DNA from 3 places in the Lacrimispora sp. 38-1 genome. Region 3 is predicted to be linked to each of the others. Evidence: riboswitches for the same ligand, from Rfam matches in the RefSeq annotation. Region 3 holds a riboswitch; each other region holds the start of a gene.
The links. A riboswitch is a leader RNA that binds a small molecule or an ion and turns the genes downstream of it on or off. The one in region 3 is predicted to bind fluoride.
Positions count from the first base shown of each region.

Region 1: it holds a riboswitch for fluoride, as region 3 does, so the genes downstream of both, V7D18_RS20550 (chloride channel protein) here and V7D18_RS03215 (cation:proton antiporter) in region 3, are expected to answer to the same signal.
Region 2: it holds a riboswitch for fluoride, as region 3 does, so the genes downstream of both, V7D18_RS05165 (cation:proton antiporter) here and V7D18_RS03215 (cation:proton antiporter) in region 3, are expected to answer to the same signal.

Region 1 covers NZ_JBANEW010000069.1:8,691-14,205, forward strand. Annotated here, with positions in the region: gene kdpA (potassium-transporting ATPase subunit KdpA) at 1-625, opposite strand, end outside; gene V7D18_RS20550 (chloride channel protein) at 911-2,125, opposite strand; fluoride riboswitch at 2,180-2,253, opposite strand; gene V7D18_RS20555 (GNAT family N-acetyltransferase) at 2,448-2,861, shown strand; gene V7D18_RS20560 (sensor histidine kinase) at 2,879-4,411, shown strand; gene V7D18_RS20565 (response regulator) at 4,395-5,093, shown strand; gene V7D18_RS20570 (hypothetical protein) at 5,254-5,515, shown strand, end outside.
Region 2 covers NZ_JBANEW010000027.1:5,147-10,661, forward strand. Annotated here, with positions in the region: gene V7D18_RS05155 (InlB B-repeat-containing protein) at 1-2,013, shown strand, start outside; gene V7D18_RS05160 (sulfite exporter TauE/SafE family protein) at 2,112-2,828, shown strand; fluoride riboswitch at 2,881-2,954, shown strand; gene V7D18_RS05165 (cation:proton antiporter) at 3,005-4,183, shown strand; gene V7D18_RS05170 (DUF5688 family protein) at 4,379-5,380, shown strand; gene V7D18_RS05175 (hypothetical protein) at 5,391-5,515, shown strand, end outside; gene V7D18_RS05180 (JAB domain-containing protein) at 5,494-5,515, shown strand, end outside.
Region 3 covers NZ_JBANEW010000011.1:121,765-127,279, forward strand. Annotated here, with positions in the region: gene V7D18_RS03200 (methyl-accepting chemotaxis protein) at 147-2,120, shown strand; gene V7D18_RS03205 (desulfoferrodoxin family protein) at 2,148-2,540, opposite strand; gene V7D18_RS03210 (hypothetical protein) at 2,607-3,038, shown strand; gene V7D18_RS03215 (cation:proton antiporter) at 3,108-4,286, opposite strand; fluoride riboswitch at 4,341-4,415, opposite strand; gene V7D18_RS03220 (NAD(P)H-dependent oxidoreductase) at 4,440-5,515, opposite strand, start outside.

The sequences.
Region 1 (5,515 bases), on a different contig from region 3:
TGGCAACATCTTTATATGGTCCAAAGGTCTGCACAACTCCCTGTGAAACCAGCACTATGGCAAGGATAATCGATAATGGAAGAAGTACATAGAGCGTAGATCTGGTCAGATCCACCCAAAAACTGCCGATTGTCTTTTTCTCTCTCACAACAAAACCTCTGGTCAGGGCAAATAAGACCGCTATTCCCGTTGCTGCCGAGACAAAATTCTGAACGGTGAGCCCTAAAAATTGAGTTAAATAAGTCAGACCTGTTTCGCCGGAATACGCCTGCCAGTTGGTATTGGATACAAAGCTTGCGGCCGTGTTAAAGGCCAGATGCCAGCTTGTACCTTTTATTCCTGCTGCATTAAACGGCAGAACGCCCTGCAGCATTTGCACAAGCCAGAGGAAGATAAAACCGATTCCACTGAATATAAGAGCTGAAAGAGCATATCTCTTTGCCCCCATTTCTTCATCGCTTTTTACTCCCATGAGCTTATAGATTCCATTCTCCACAGGCGCAAGCATGCGGGTCAGAAACACTTTCTGACCGGTCATTACCTTATATATATAGATGCCCTGAGGAATGGAAAATCCGATAAGAAGGACAATAAATAAAATGTCCTGAAGGATTATCATTTTCATAAATTCTCACCTCGAAATAAAATATAGAATAAGTAAATCAGCAAAGCCAGGCCGATACAGCCTGATAACACCAGTACGATTCCCATTTCTCTCAACTCCTTTTTTAATTAACCAATACGGCCGAATTGTTTATTGCAATCATAATGATAACAAAAAAGGTGTCAAGAGGGTGTCAATTCGGTATGACAGATGTCAAGAAATCGTCAAGATTTCAAGTAAAAAAGGCTGACTCCGTGAAAGAAGTCAGCCTTTTTTATCTATAAATAAATAAACACAAGTATCATATTACAGCATATCCTGCAAATTCTTCTGTGCAGCATAAATCGACTTGTTATCATTAAATACATAAGCCACGCAGCATACCATGAAAAAATACGGCACATAAGAATATCCAAAAACCTCTGCTCCTATAAAAACCGGAGCTAAAAGAGTATTGGTAGCACTGCCGAAAACTGCCGTATAACCCAATGCGGCAGCAAATTCAACGGGCAAACCAACCAATACGGCTAAAGCAGCTCCCAGACTTGATCCGATCGCAAACAAAGGCGTAACTTCTCCTCCCTGATAACCTGCTGCCAATGTAATAATTGTTAAAACAAATTTTAAAATCCAATCCCACTGATAAATCTTATTTCCATGAAAGCTTGCAGAAATCAAATTTGTTCCCAGGCCGGAATACCGCCCCATTCCTGACAGAATAAACAAAATTACCAGAATTGTTCCTACTATGATTATTTTTCTGACCGGACTCTCAAATATTTTATTCAATCTGTCCTTTACCAGTTTTAATCCGTGTGCAAACATTGCGCCCACTAAACCAAAAATGATCCCTAACATAATCATTTTTATGATAAATACAGGATTCATTTGTATTTGTGTCTGAAGATCATAATGAAATTTCTCCAGCCCCAATCCTCTGGAAACCACATTCGCCACAAAGGCTGCAATGATTGCCGGAAATAAAGCCGTATACTGTAAAGAACCTGCAATTAAAACTTCAAGTGCGAAAAAGCACGCTGCTACAGGTGTCTGAAATAATCCGGAAAATCCGGCTGCCATTCCTGTTACCAGAAATATCTTTGAATCAGACACCATGTTCATTTTTCGCCCTACCCAATGGGAAAACGTTGCGCCAATCTGTACTGCAACGCCTTCACGTCCGGCACTGCCGCCAAAGAGATGGGTCATCCATGTCCCGATTACCGTTAAAGGTATTAATCGCAGCGGAATCACATCTTCCTCACCATGACCGACCTCAAAGATGAGCCCCATTCCTTTTACACATTTTCCACCAACCCGGAAATATGATTTTGCTATTACAACTCCTGCTGCCGGTAAAAATAAGATGAGCGGAAAAAAAAAGTGCTCCCGGACCCCGGTTAAAAAAATTAATATTTCACCAAATCCTGCGTCCAGCGCTCCTACTACAGTTCCAATTACTACTGCACAAATCCCTAAAATAAAAAGCTGCCTTAAATTTTTTAACTTTTCTTTAAACATTGTAAGTTTACTCCTTAACAAAAAAATAACTGATCACTTCCGTATATTTAGCATAAATATACAGAAGCCATCAGCAAAGTGCGGTTTGGATATCAAGATCCAGGGAGAGCCTCATTCCCAGTACAATAATAGTACTAAGTTTACTTTCTTTTTAAATCCTTGTCAAGTTGATTTCACCATCACTTTTCTTTATTCTTGATTGTAACATTAAAGATACTACTGTAAATAACTGTATAAAAACGGTAGAATCCTGTTTCTAAATGTGATATGCTCTCATAAAGAAATAATTTGAAATGCTTAAGCATAAAGGAGAATAAAACCAATGAATTTTGAAATAACAGATACCATTAATGAGGCGGATCAAAAATATATCTTTGAAGGCTTGCTGGAATATAACTTAGAAAGAATTGAAGACAAAAACCCCAGGGATCTGGGTATCTATCTTCAGGACGAAGCAGGCAGAAAGATTGCTGGACTAATCGGCAGCACCCATGGTAACTGGTTATCCGTAAAGTATCTCTGGGTGAGCAAAGAATTGCGGGGACAGCAGATCGGAAGTAAAATTTTAGAACAGGCAGAAAAAACTGCTGTAGAACGGGGTTGTAAGTATTCATTTTTAGATACCTTCAGTTTTCAGGCACCTTTATTTTATAAAAAACATGGATACAGGGAAGTCTTCACATTAGAGAATTATCCGGTAACAGGAAAGCGCTATTACTTTACAAAAAATCTTTAATTACGGAGGCAGTAATTGTGAAATCCCTTAAAAATAAGGATTTTAAAGAAATAATAAAATATATATTAATAACGTCGGTAATTATTGCCGCTGCTACTGGTATCGGCTGGATTTTTTTAATGATTGGCTTTCCTGAAACAAACATCGTTATTGTTTATCTTCTTTCTATTTTAATAACTGCCCGCTATACAAGAGGATATACTTACGGTCTTGTGGCAGCCGTTGTTGCCACCTTCACTTTTAATTATTTTTTTACAGAGCCTTACTATACTTTTTCTGTAAGCGATCCTACTTATTTTATAACATTTGGTATTATGACAATCACAGCAATTATCACAAGCACACTTACTTCAAAAGTAAAACAAAACGCTTTGGAATCAAAGGAAAAAGAAGCGGAAACAAGTGCACTGTTTCATCTTACCAACCGATTAACGGATGCCGCTGATATATCCGATATTGCAAGTATCACCACGGAAACCATCAGCGGTATTATGAATTGCCGCGCTGCCTGTTTGTGCTTTGACGAAAGCGGTCAGCCGGAGCAGAGCTTTATTCAGCAGTTAAGCGGCAATAAACAGGTTCGAAGAAAAGTGGACGATCCTACTGAACTGAAGCACCGTATTGAAGGTCTGAGGAGCGGTTATGCCATAGGAAGCGAGTTTTACGACTGGCCAATTTACGGCAGAGAATCTATACTTGGCATCCTTAGAATACCAAAAGAACATGCAGTTTCCATGGGAGAACCTCAAAAACGTCTGCTTCGTTCCATGATTGAAAGCACAGCACTTGCCATGGATCGTTTTCGCAGCGCCAGGCAGCAGCAGGAATCAAGAGAGGAAACCATCCAGGAGCGATACCGCAGTAATCTCCTGCGGGCCATTTCTCATGATCTGCGCACGCCGCTTTCCGGTATTATGGGCACATCAGAGATGCTTATGGACATGACTGAACCACTGGATCCAAGATATAACCTTGCAGTAGGTATCCATAAAGATGCGGACTGGCTGCATTCTCTGGTTGAAAATATTTTAAGCCTGACCCGGCTGCAGGATGGACGGCTCACTATTACAAAGCAGCTTGAAGCGGCAGAAGAAGTCGTTGGCGGGGCCGTCAGCCATATCTTAAAGCGTTATCCGGAATACGAAATTACGGTAGATGTTCCCGAAGAGGTGCTGCTTGTTCCCATGGACGCTAAATTGATCCAACAGGTGCTGATTAATTTACTTGATAATGCTATTAAGCATACTCCTCCCACCGGCGAGATTATAATTACGGTCAGTCAAAAAAACAATTTCGCGGTATTCTCAGTTGCCGATTCCGGGTGCGGCATAGCGGCATCAGACCTGCCTAATATCTTTCAGATGTTTTATACCACCCGCTCCGGAAAAGCGGATTCTCAGAGAAGTATGGGTCTTGGACTGCCCATATGTGAGGCGGTTATCAAAGCACATGAAGGCACCATAGAAGGGCATAACCGTGCCGGACAAATGGGTGCTGAATTTATATTTACCTTGCCAAAGGAGGAACATAATCATGCAGAACCGGAATGAACAGATCCTGATTGTAGAAGATGATTCACAAATTCGAAATTTTATATCCTATTCACTGAAACAGGAAGGTTTTTCTTATCTAACTGCAGGAACGGCACAGGGTGCACTGTCAACAATTGTTACAGAACAAATTGATCTTATGCTTCTTGATCTTGGTCTTCCTGATTTTGATGGAATGGAAGTAATTAAAAAAGTCCGCGAGTGGTCAGAAATGCCTATTATCGTGGTTTCCGCCAGGGATCAGGACAAGGAAAAAGCATCTGCGCTGGACAACGGAGCTGACGATTATCTGACGAAACCATTTTCGTCCATGGAACTCATGGCCCGAATCAGGGTTGCGCTCCGCCATCTGCATAAAGCGGGCGGTGTCCGGTCCCAGACCAACTTAGCCGTAGGCGGGCTTAGAATTGATTTAGATAAACGTCTGGTGTATCTTGAGGACAGCGAGCTGCACACCACTCCGCTTGAATACAGCCTGCTTTCTTTGTTTTTCAGAAATATAGGGAAAGTGCTGACTACAAAGTATATTATCAAAGAAATCTACGGGGCAGGGTATGGATCTGACACCCAGGCTCTTAGAAAACTAATGGCAGGACTAAGGCGAAAAATCGAAAAAAACCCAGCTAAACCACGATATATCCTGACAGAAATCGGTGTGGGATACCGGCTTTCAGATGTATAAACACAACTTCATTCTTCATAAAAGACTACTTTTGTACCCCAAAAGTGGTCTTTTTTCATCCTCACAGCATCCTCACAGGAATTACTGGTCTCTCACGCCATGCTCACAGCTTTTTTGTTAGGATAAATGTGTAAGAAATCTGCAAGGGAGGTTCAGGTCAATGAAAAATAACGAATTAAATGAAAGTAAAGAAAATCTTACTGCTCTCTGCGCGACAATACGGGATCTGATCAGTATACAGGACTATCAAACGTGTGAAAGCATGATCTGCCAGGCTATAGGAAAATACCCTCATGCGCCGGAGCCCCATAATCTGATTGGAATACTGCTTGAAAAAACGGGGGACCACCCCGCCGCCATGAAGCACTTCAGAGCAGCCTGGGCACTTGATCCCACATATCTGCCTGCACGGCAGAATCTGG
Region 2 (5,515 bases), on a different contig from region 3:
CCGCCCCAAGAAGTTAGGGCTGGAAACTTTAATAATGCCGTTGATTTTTATAATAATTATGGATCAGGCATTGTGTTTAAAGATGGTTATTTCTATTACGCGACAAGGGGAAAAGCAGCAACAGCCAATGTTAGTACAACACATTGGAGTACCATTGGTTATCGCATGAGGGTAAATACAAGTTCGCAATCCACATATATTTACTTTAATTTGTCTGGGTACACGGTAGAAACAGTAAATGAAGTGTATTCAGACGGATACATTTATGATTTATGTAGGATTAATCTTAGTTATGTGAAATCAAAATTGGCGCAGACAAACCGGACTGCGTATAACGAATTCATTATAAATGGAGGGTATTTAATTGTAGACAGTTGCATGATTACTGTCAAAATTGACAAGTACGGAAATCGTACAAACAGTGGTTCTATGGATGATTACGGAAACTTCTGGGGAAGTGTCTATACAGATTATAACGGTATAGCGAACGCTGCACCGTGGAGCAATCCAAGCTCCCTGCACAGTTATTTTAATAAGACTATTAATTATGTGACAGAATTAAAATCCAGGCAGGTTGTATATGTAAGATATCAGAATGTTGATGGTGATTATGGAGGATATAGTGTAGTAATTAACAAGGATTATGTTTATGGAGAGACCGTTTCATGGTCAAGAAATGCAGATGCTTGCTATAATGCTGCAAGTATTTCCTATACAGCGAAGCAAGATAAAACGTCCTATGTTTCTGTTACTAGAAAGCAATATGTGCAGAATGTGTTTGTGAAATATCAGGATGCTAACGGAAATTATAGTGGAGATTGGGGACTGGCAAAAAGTCAAAATCTGTATTATGGTTCTAGTTTTGAATGGTCATACGGGGGAAATGATTGTTACAATGCAACTTCAATCAGTAAGTATACTGTGATAGAGGCAAAGAACCACTATATCTATATTTCGAGGAAGAAGTATATAGTAAGTGTAAGTGATGGTACTGGAATTGAAAGTGTGTCTGGTGGTGGCAGTTATTATTATGGAGCAACTTCTACAGTGGATGCAGCTGTGAAAACAGGTTATACGTGGAAGAATTGGAGTGGTACTTATACTTCTGCTAGCAAGAGGTATTCCTTTACTGTGGTAGGAAATACAGCATTAACTGCAAATGCAGAAGCAAACACGTATTACATTGTATTTTATCCAAACGGTGGAAGTGGGACAATGACAACAATGACTTGTAAGTATGATCAAACATATACATTGCCAGCAATGAGTTTTACACCACCGGCACATCCTTGTACTTACCTTGGATGGAATACGGATGCCAATGCTTATTCTGCAAGTTATTCTGAAAGACAGCAGATTCGAAATCTGACAATTGTAGATGGATATACCTTTTATTTTCATGCTATATGGGATTATGCACCGGAGCTGACATGCAGTGACAGGTATTTTACTTTATATGAAGCGAAAACCGGTGTGATAACTGAGGCTGAGTTACTTCGAACAGTAAAATCGATAGATCGAGAGGATGGGACAACGCAGATCAGGGTAAAAAACTATTCACCTTCAATGTTCACAAGCTTCACAAGTTCAGGAGAATTGGTAATTGCCTATACTACGACTGATAGCAGAAATAATACGACTGAGAAGCAGGTTAAAGTTACAATAGTTGATACAGATGCAACCGTAGAAAGTCCGATGGACTTTGATGGGAAGAAACAATATGTAAGGTTTATTGCCGCAGATTATTTTCAGAAAGATTTTGTATATGGTGGATTAGAAGCAACTTCAAAGTGGAGAAGTGATGTGACTTACAAAGATACTCTGGAAGCAGCAATGTACAATGTGAAAGGTGAAGCTGGTAATTGGTCACATACAGTGCAGACTTGGGAATTCTCAAAGCAGGATATTGATCAGGTTAAGTTATATGTAACAAATCATGGTATGGGTAACGTGAATATAGAAACAGGTCTAATAGAATTTTTGTTTTCTTTTATACAAAATAGAATGAATTAGTCGAAACTGATATTACAGGAAAAAATTATTACTAAGTGAAATAGGTATTATGTTGTGCTATAATATCTGCAATAAATAAATTTAATGGAGTGAAAGCTTTGGAATACATTATATTAATAATAGCTAGCTTTTTAGCTGCTTTTGTATCGGGAGCCGCAGGATTTGGCGGTGCATTATTATTGCTTCCTGTAGTTACAGTTTATGTAGGTGCCGAAGTTGCAGTACCAGTCCTGACTATAGCACAGCTAATCGGAAATCTTTCGAGAATGGCATTTGGTTTTAAAGAAATTAAATGGAAGTTCGTTGGTCTGTTTTGTGTTGGAGCGATTCCATTATCGATACTTGGTGCTTTTGGATTTTCAATACTTCCTAAAGACATGGTAACACGGTTTATAGGTGCAGTCCTTATTGGAATGGTAGCTATTAAAACAGTGAAAAAGATTGAGTTTAAAGGTGGTACGAAAACTTTGATTTTTGGAGGATGTTTTGTAGGATTGCTGTCAGGGCTTGCAGGGAGTGCCGGACCATTAGGAGCAGCTATTTTTCTTTCCTTAGGATTACCACCAGTAGCTTATATTGCAAGTGAGGCATCTACAGCAACAGTGATGCACATAGTCAAGACTATTGTATATGGGAAATTGATGAACATTAGTTTAGAAGCAGCTTTTACAGGAGTCTTGATGGGAGCAGCTATGATTTTCGGAACATTTTGTGCAAATCGAATTATTAAAAAAATGAGTAAGGATAATTTTCAGAAGTATGTTTCCGTTCTACTTTGTATAGTTGGAGTCTACATGATCATATTTGGTGCATAGACTAACAAGTTACAAATAGCAATTGCAATTGTGCTAAAATTGTGATACTATCTCAATTGTTGGGAATGAAGTTCTCCCCTGGTAATATACCTAAACCGCATTTATGCTGATGACTTCTGCGAAAATTACGCAGAAATTATCAGCTTTTTTAATTTCTGCAATATAAGGAGGATTTTATGCTTACAAGTTTAGCACTCATTTTTTTACTAGGCCTTACCTTAGGCAAAATATTTAACAAGCTCAAGCTCCCCAGTTTGCTTGGAATGATTCTTACAGGAATGATTTTAAGTCCCTATGCTTTAAATCTTTTGGATTCATCTATACTAGAGATTTCTCCAGATATGAGACAGTTAGCCTTAATTATCATATTGACAAGAGCTGGGCTATCATTAGATATTTCTGATTTGAAAAAGGTTGGTAGACCAGCAATCTTAATGTGTTTTGTCCCAGCATGTTTTGAAATAATAGGTGTTCTAGTGATTGCACCAAGAGTATTAGGAATCACTTATTTGGAAGCTGCGATAATGGGAAGTGTAATAGCAGCAGTATCTCCAGCAGTTATTGTGCCAAGAATGATTAAAATTATGGAAGAAGGATATGGAAAAGAAAGAAGTATCCCTCAGTTAATATTAGCTGGTGCTTCTGTAGATGATGTATTTGTTATTGTTTTGTTTACTGCTTTTACTTCATTAGCAACAGGAGGAGAAGTATCAGTAACAAATTTTTTGCAAATACCAATAGCTATTTTACTTGGCATCGTAACAGGCGTATTAGTAGGACTTGGTTTAACTATTTTTTTTCGGAAATTTCATATGAGAGATACAGTGAAATTAATCATTATTCTCAGCATTTCCTGTCTTTTAGTTGAATTACAGAACAGATTAGAAGGAATTGTTCCAATTTCTGGATTGCTTGCGATTATGAGTATGGGTATAGCAATCTATCAGAAACATAATATTTTGGCAAAAAGACTTTCTGTAAAATATAATAAATTATGGGTAGCTGCAGAAGTATTATTATTTGTATTAGTTGGAGCAACTGTTGATTTGCAATATGCTATAAAAGCCGGATTATTGGCAGTAATAATTGTATTGGGAGCTTTGATTTTTAGAATGTTTGGAGTTTTAGTTTGTTTGATTAAAACGAAGCTTACAAGAAAAGAAAGAATGTTTTGTATGGTTGCATATACACCGAAAGCTACAGTTCAAGCAGCAATAGGTGCCGTACCACTTGCTATGGGACTTGCTTGTGGGCAGCAGGTATTAACAGTAGCGGTATTATCCATTTTAATAACAGCCCCGTTTGGCGCAATTTGTGTTGATCATTTTTACAAAAAACTGTTGGTCAGAAAATAAATCTATAAATAACAAATCAAGTTCATAAGAAAAAATTGAGAAGGCCGCATATTATGCGGTCTTTTTTGCTGGAGAAATCCAGCATTTTTTGTTTCAGGAGATAGAAAGGAGTCTTTCAATAATGGTGCGTGCCCCACCAAGATTATTTGTGTAACAGGAAGTTAAATTAAGAGAAAATCAGGAGGAAAATTTATTATGAATTATGAATTATTCAAGGAAGTAGTGGCAGAGAAATTTAAAGAATTTATGCCAGAGGAGTACAAAGATTACAAGGTCGATGTACATTCAATAACAAAGGTAAATCAGACAATGGATGGAATTAATCTGATTCCAACAGGTGATGAGAGACTTTCAGCTTCACCAACCATGTATATCAATAACATGTATGAGCACTACAAAGAATGTAATGATTTACAGGAAGTGTTACAGAGTGCAGCAAAGACTATGACAAAAGCATTTGCGGAAGCGCCAGAGATTGGTCCGAAAGTAGATTTTGATCAGGCAAGAGAAAACATTGTTATGGTTCTTGTCAATACAGAACAGAACAAAGAAATGCTTGAAAATATTCCAAGCAGATCATTTCAGGATCTATCTGTTATTTATCGTTGGGTAGTAGATACAAACAGTGAGGGAATTTCAAGTACGATTGTAAATAATGCTCTTGCTGAGAAATTAGGAATGAATGAAGAAGATCTTTATAAAGCAGCTGTTGAGAATACAGTAGTTTTATTCCCACCAACTGTGAAATCTATGAATGATGTTATCAGAGATATGTTTGTAAAAGATGGTATGCCCGGTGAAATCGCAGATATGATGATCGGGGAAGTTCCAGAAGAAAACATGATGTATGTCATTTCAAATGACAGGGGAGTAAATGGTGCTGTTTCTATGTTATATGAGGATAATCTTCATAAGTTAGCTGAAAAGCTGGAGTCTGATCTTTATGTATTACCCTCATCTGTGCACGAAGTAATTGCCGTGTCAGCAAATATGGGAGATCCAAATGACCTTGCCCAGATGGTAAATGAAATTAATATGGATCAGGTATCCCTTGATGAAAGACTTTCCAATCAGGTTTATCACTATGATAAGGATTTAAGAAAGTTAACCCTTGCGACAGATACTCCAAATAAGAGACTGGATGGCATCGTAGCAGAACCTAAGTTAATTTACGATTCAAAGGAACAGTCCAGATAAGGAGGTTTCTATGGAGCGAGAAGTAAAGATACAGACGATGGAGGAGTTGGTAAATCTTGTGAATAGTCTGGAAGGGGACTTTATTATTCATGTAGAACCGGAGGTGGGTGCATATGCCAAGGAAGAAACAGAGCA
Region 3 (5,515 bases):
TATCCTGCCAAAATTGTGTAAGTATTTGGTAAAAATTGTAAAATATAAGTAAATCATCTATACTTTTCAGAATATTATCCGTTATAATGATCCTGTCTCTATCCATAATGGAATAGAGGCACAGTTTATATCGGAGGACAGCAGGAATGAAGAGACGCCAGACAGGAATAAAAAAAGAACTGATCTTGTTTACCATGGGGTGTATTATCTGTATTGTATTTATTTTATCCGCGGGTTCTGTGTATCTTTCTTATGATTTAAACCGCAGAACTTTGAACAAATGTCTGAAAGAGACATCGGAACTGGTGTCAGAAAAGATTACCCAGCAGTTAAAAGAGTATTCAGTAATTGCAGAATCCATCGCGCTTTATCAGAAAGGAAATGCGGCACGGGGAGGGAATATCGGGTTATTTTTAAATATGTCAAGCTCCCAGTATGGACTCAATAAAATAGATATTCTTTCCAAGGACGGAGTTTCTATTGTAAACGGAGATTCCTATAATCAGGATCCGGCTTTTTTGCAGGCCGGAGAAGGAAAAGCTTCATTATCAGATCCGATTGTAAAAGAAGGAAATGTTTCCTATGAATACGTCTATCCCTACGGAGATATTGTGGTTGTGCTTGAATTTCCTTACTCGGTATTTGAAGAAATTATAAAGGATACCAAGCTGGGGGATACGGGAATTACTTATATAATAAACAGGGATGGAAGGAAAATGGCTCATGAAGATTTCTCTCTTGTCTTAGCCGGTCAGAATGATATCGAGGATGCGAAGAAGGACCCTGGAGCATATGGAGAGGCAGCCAGTCTGGAACGATCCATGATAAACGGGGATGCCGGATTTCGGTTTTTTCGGGTAAAAGGTGAGAAAAAGATCGGGGCATACACTCCCATAGCAGATACCAATGGCTGGTCTGTTAATGTTACTGCCATGGAATCTGAGTTTATGTCAGGAGTAACAGTCTCCATGCTGGGATCTCTGTTTCTGGGGATTGTTTCCATGTTACTTGCGGGACTTGCCATGCTTCACATTGCAAACAGAATTACGAAGCCTATTGGGCAGGCGGCAGAGGCCATTGAACGGTTGTCAGGAGGAGACTTAAACCCGGAACTTTCAGTTAAGAGGAGTGACGAAATCGGTCAGATCGTACAGAAAGTTAATGAAATGGCAGGAAAATACAAAGACATTATCTCAGATATATCCCGGTTTCTTCATGAGATATCTAACGGGAATCTGCAGGCAGAAAGCGGCTGCGAGTATCCTGGAGAGTTTAACGGGATCCGGACTTCCATGGAAGCGATTGCTTTTCGTCTCAGAGAGACATTGCTGCGTATTAAGGCGTCAGCGGATGAGGTGACGGAAGGATCCGGGCAGGTATGGGATGGAGCCCAGGAGCTTGCAAAACGGTCCGCTGAGCAGTCGGGAGCCATAGAAGAACTGCAAAGTGCCATGACCGGTGTATTCCAACAGTCGGTTAAAAATGCAGAATATGTGAAGAAAGCTTCCGTTTATGTAACGGAATCCGGGAAAAAGGTAGACGAAGGAAATTTACATATGCACAGCTTGAATCAGGCGATGGAAGAGGTGGATTTGACTTCCAGAAAAATAAACGGTATTACAAAACTGATTGAAGATATCGCGTTTCAGACCAATATTCTTGCTTTAAATGCTGCCGTGGAAGCAGGTCGTGCAGGAGCGGCAGGAAAAGGATTTGGAGTCGTTGCTGATGAGGTCCGTAATCTGGCTGCGAAATCTGCAGATGCGGCAAAAGAAACCAAGGGGCTTGTGGAGCAGTCGGTAAATGCGGTTTCAAAGGGCAGGAGTCTGGCGGAAAATACCGGAAGGATATTAAAGGAAATTGCAGGGCAGGCGGGAATGACAGAAGAAGTAATCAGAGAAATAGAAGTTTCATCCATGGATCAGGTGCAGGTGATGGAGCAGATCAATCAAAGCCTTTTAACGGTATCAGAAGTAGTGCAGTCAAATATGGAGACGGCAAGAGAAAGCTCCGAATCCAGTAAACGGCTGGCGGGACTGGCACAGGCACTGCAGACCGAGGTATCTCATTTCCGGGTAAATGAACAAGATAAACAGATTGATTCAGATCAGATAGTCTGAATCAACCTGTTTTTCCTTTTGTCTTTGCTATGCCTCTGTTTTCCAGAGGCCGTGAAGATTGCAGAATGCATAAGCAGCTTTAGGAGAATCTCCCTGCTCTAATGTGAAGTGAGCTACAGGTTCACAACCGGGAGTAAAATGGATTCTCATGGTACAGCCTGCTTTTGTCTCAAGCATAATCCAGTTAATGCTGTGTTCTTCTGACATAGGGTGGAGTACGCTGCCCACCTTGACGGTAACATGAAGATCATTGGTTTCCAGTACAGGGGCGTGCTTTTCTGATGCCGCATCGGTAGTGTTGGGTTCCAGAACCTCAAATGGCTTCAGGCTGTCCGGAATGGCTGCATTGGGGGTTCCGAGGATCGCTTCCAGGATGACATTTCGATTCTTATCAGTAAAAAATAACGGTTTTTGGTTCATTGTTTCCTCCTGTCATAAATTCTTCTTTTTTGTCTCATACTAATAAAAAAGAAAAGAGGTGCAGGTATGAGCGCTGATGCAGAATTACTTAATTTCATTTATCAGAATTCCCAGATGGGAGTGGAAACATTACACCAACTTTTACCAATGACAGATAATGAGGCCTTCAAAAAGCAGCTTCACTCGCAGCTGAAGGAATATACAGGAATTCATGAGGAAGCAAAAGAACTGTTAAACAAAAATGGGTGCAAAGAAAAAGAAATAGGGCAACTTCAGAAAGTGATGACCTACTTTACAATTGATATGAAGACAATGGTTGACAAAAGTGCCTCCCATATGGCAGAAATGCTGATACTTGGCAGTGTTCGGGGAATTATTGACTGTATTAAGCGAATCCGCCAGTATGAGGGAGAAGCTGAAAAAGAGATTGTGGAACTGATGAAACGGTTATTAAAATTTGAAGAAAATAATATGGAACGGCTGAAGGAATTTCTTTAGCCTGTGATTAGAAATGCTGCGTTTAAAAACGGAAAAAAATCCGGTTCTTAAACGCAGCATTTGTTATTATTAATTTTTCTCCAGCAAAATTTTATAAGTCCGGTCTATGAGAAAAGCGCCGAGCGGAGCCGTGACCAGAATGGATAAAACAGCCACGGTTAAAACAATATTACCGCAGGAAAGTCCCATGGCCAGAGGAATTCCGCCTATGGCGGCCTGTACGGTTGCTTTTGGCATATATGCGAATGCTGTAAAAATCCGTTCTTTTTTATATAAAGGCGTTTTTACCAGGCACAGGAATACACCAGCCATCCGGAATATAATAACGCAGAAAATCAGAATAACAGCCATTAACCCGGCTTTAAGCGCGTATTGAATGTTAACAGTGGCTCCAACCAGAACAAACAGAAGAACCTCGGCGGCAACCCAGAGCTTGGAGAACTTCAGGGAAAGCCGCCGGGATAATTCATATTTTTTCTGTCTGAGAACAGCACCCAGCGCCATAACGGCAAGAAGCCCGGAGAATCCAATGTTTCCCTTAACTTGATGTTCCGCTGTTACAAGAAGGAAAGAGATGGAAAGAATCAGTAAAACCTTTGCGCTGTCTCTTAAGTGAATACGGGTAAAGAAAGCGGACAGAAGCATACCGGCAGCGGCACCCCCTGAAAGGCCAAACACAATTGAGGTGGGAATGGTAAGAAAATCTGAAGGAGTGATTGCTTTCCCGCCGGCAAGACCGGTAAACGCGGTGAATAATACGATTACGTAAACGTCATCAACGGAAGCGCCCGCCATAATAATCTGAGGAATGCTTTTTTTAGTTCCATAACCCGTTTCGATTAGTTTCAGCATTCTTGGCACAACAACAGCGGGTGAGACTGCGGCCACAACGGTTCCCATAATAGCTGCTTCAAGCCGCGTGATACCAAGAAACAGCGGAGCAAAAACCATCATTGCTGCAATCTCACAGCTTGCAGGGATAAAACACATTAATACAGCCGGACGGCCGACTTTTTTCAAATCCTGAATATCCAGATTTAAACCGGCTCTGGTCAGTATAATAATCAGTGCAACCTGGCGCAGCTCCGTAGATATACCTAAGAGAGAGGGATCCAGAAGCCGGAGGGCATAAGGCCCCAGTATCATTCCGGTTAATATCATTCCCAGAAGACTTGGAAGTTTCAGTTTTTGAAAAAGTGAACCAAGGGTCATCCCAATAAGAAATACAAGTGCCAGTGATAATAACATAAAATTTTCTCCATTCTGTGCAGTTGATTAAAAAAGCTGATGCGTCTGCGAGTTTTCATCACAGAAGTCATCAGCTTATTAAGCGGTTTAAGGTCTTGCCTTAGGGAGAACTTCATTCCCATCTTTTCGTATTATATTACAATATTATTGATTTTACAATTGAATTTTCCGCTGTTTTCCGGCTGCGTAACAGGCAGGATACCATTTCTGGAACCATTTGGTAAAGCAGCCGAGAAGAAATGGAAGTATTGTGTTGATGATACTTAAAGGTGCTTTAAAATCTGAAATAAGAAACAGATAAGTCCACATAGGAGTGGCCAGATATAGAATTCCCCAGCAAGCCGTCAGGATCCGGTTCGTTTTTATAAAAAGAGGATTCTTTAACGCGGTTTCTCCTCCATATCCATTCATGGAATAAAAAGCGGTCAGGGGAATTTTCAAAAATATTGTCACTGACCACATCAGCCCAAACAGGAGATAGGATACGGGCACCAATATCTGGGGAGAAAATCCTGTTATGGCCAGTACTCCAAGAAGCGCTGCCGTAAACCCTGAGAACACGTCAAATACGGTGGGCTGATACCGGAAAAAGAAGAAAGGTATGGCTGCGCTGACTAAAACTGAAAGAATTCCGCCTAAAGCAGGATGATAAATGCCTGCAAACCATAGAGGAAACCATGGGAGCAGCATAAGAGTCATGTTGCTTTCTTTTTTGGGAACAGTCTGGTGAACTTCTGGTTTTGCTGAGGAACCCAGATAATCATCCCAGTGAATTAACAGCTGAAAATCGCCGTCTACCTGATAGAGATGCTTCATCAGTGCAGTCTGGCCGTCGATTTCTCCCTCTGCAATGCTCATCCACACAGAAAGCGGAGTTGAAATTCTGGTGGTAAATGGCTGAAAATCCCGGGTTAAAACCTTGCAGCCGTCTTTTCCCATAATCAGCTGAGCTGTTTTATTTTCATCGGTATAATGCATTTCTAATACCATATCTTTTCCGTTCCAGGAATCCTTCCGGTAGAGTGCAGCCATCTGTCTGGTGAATGTAATGGCAGGATGGGATTTCTCCTGTACCCGGGTCTGATCTGGCGGCTCAATTCCCCAGCTGGCATCTGCCATACGTTCAAATACGTCTCTGGGAAAAAGAAGCTGAGAAAGCAGATTTTTTGTTTCCCCGGTTATTCTGCCGTCAGCAAACTCCCTGCCTGCAGCGCGGACAGCCATTAAAT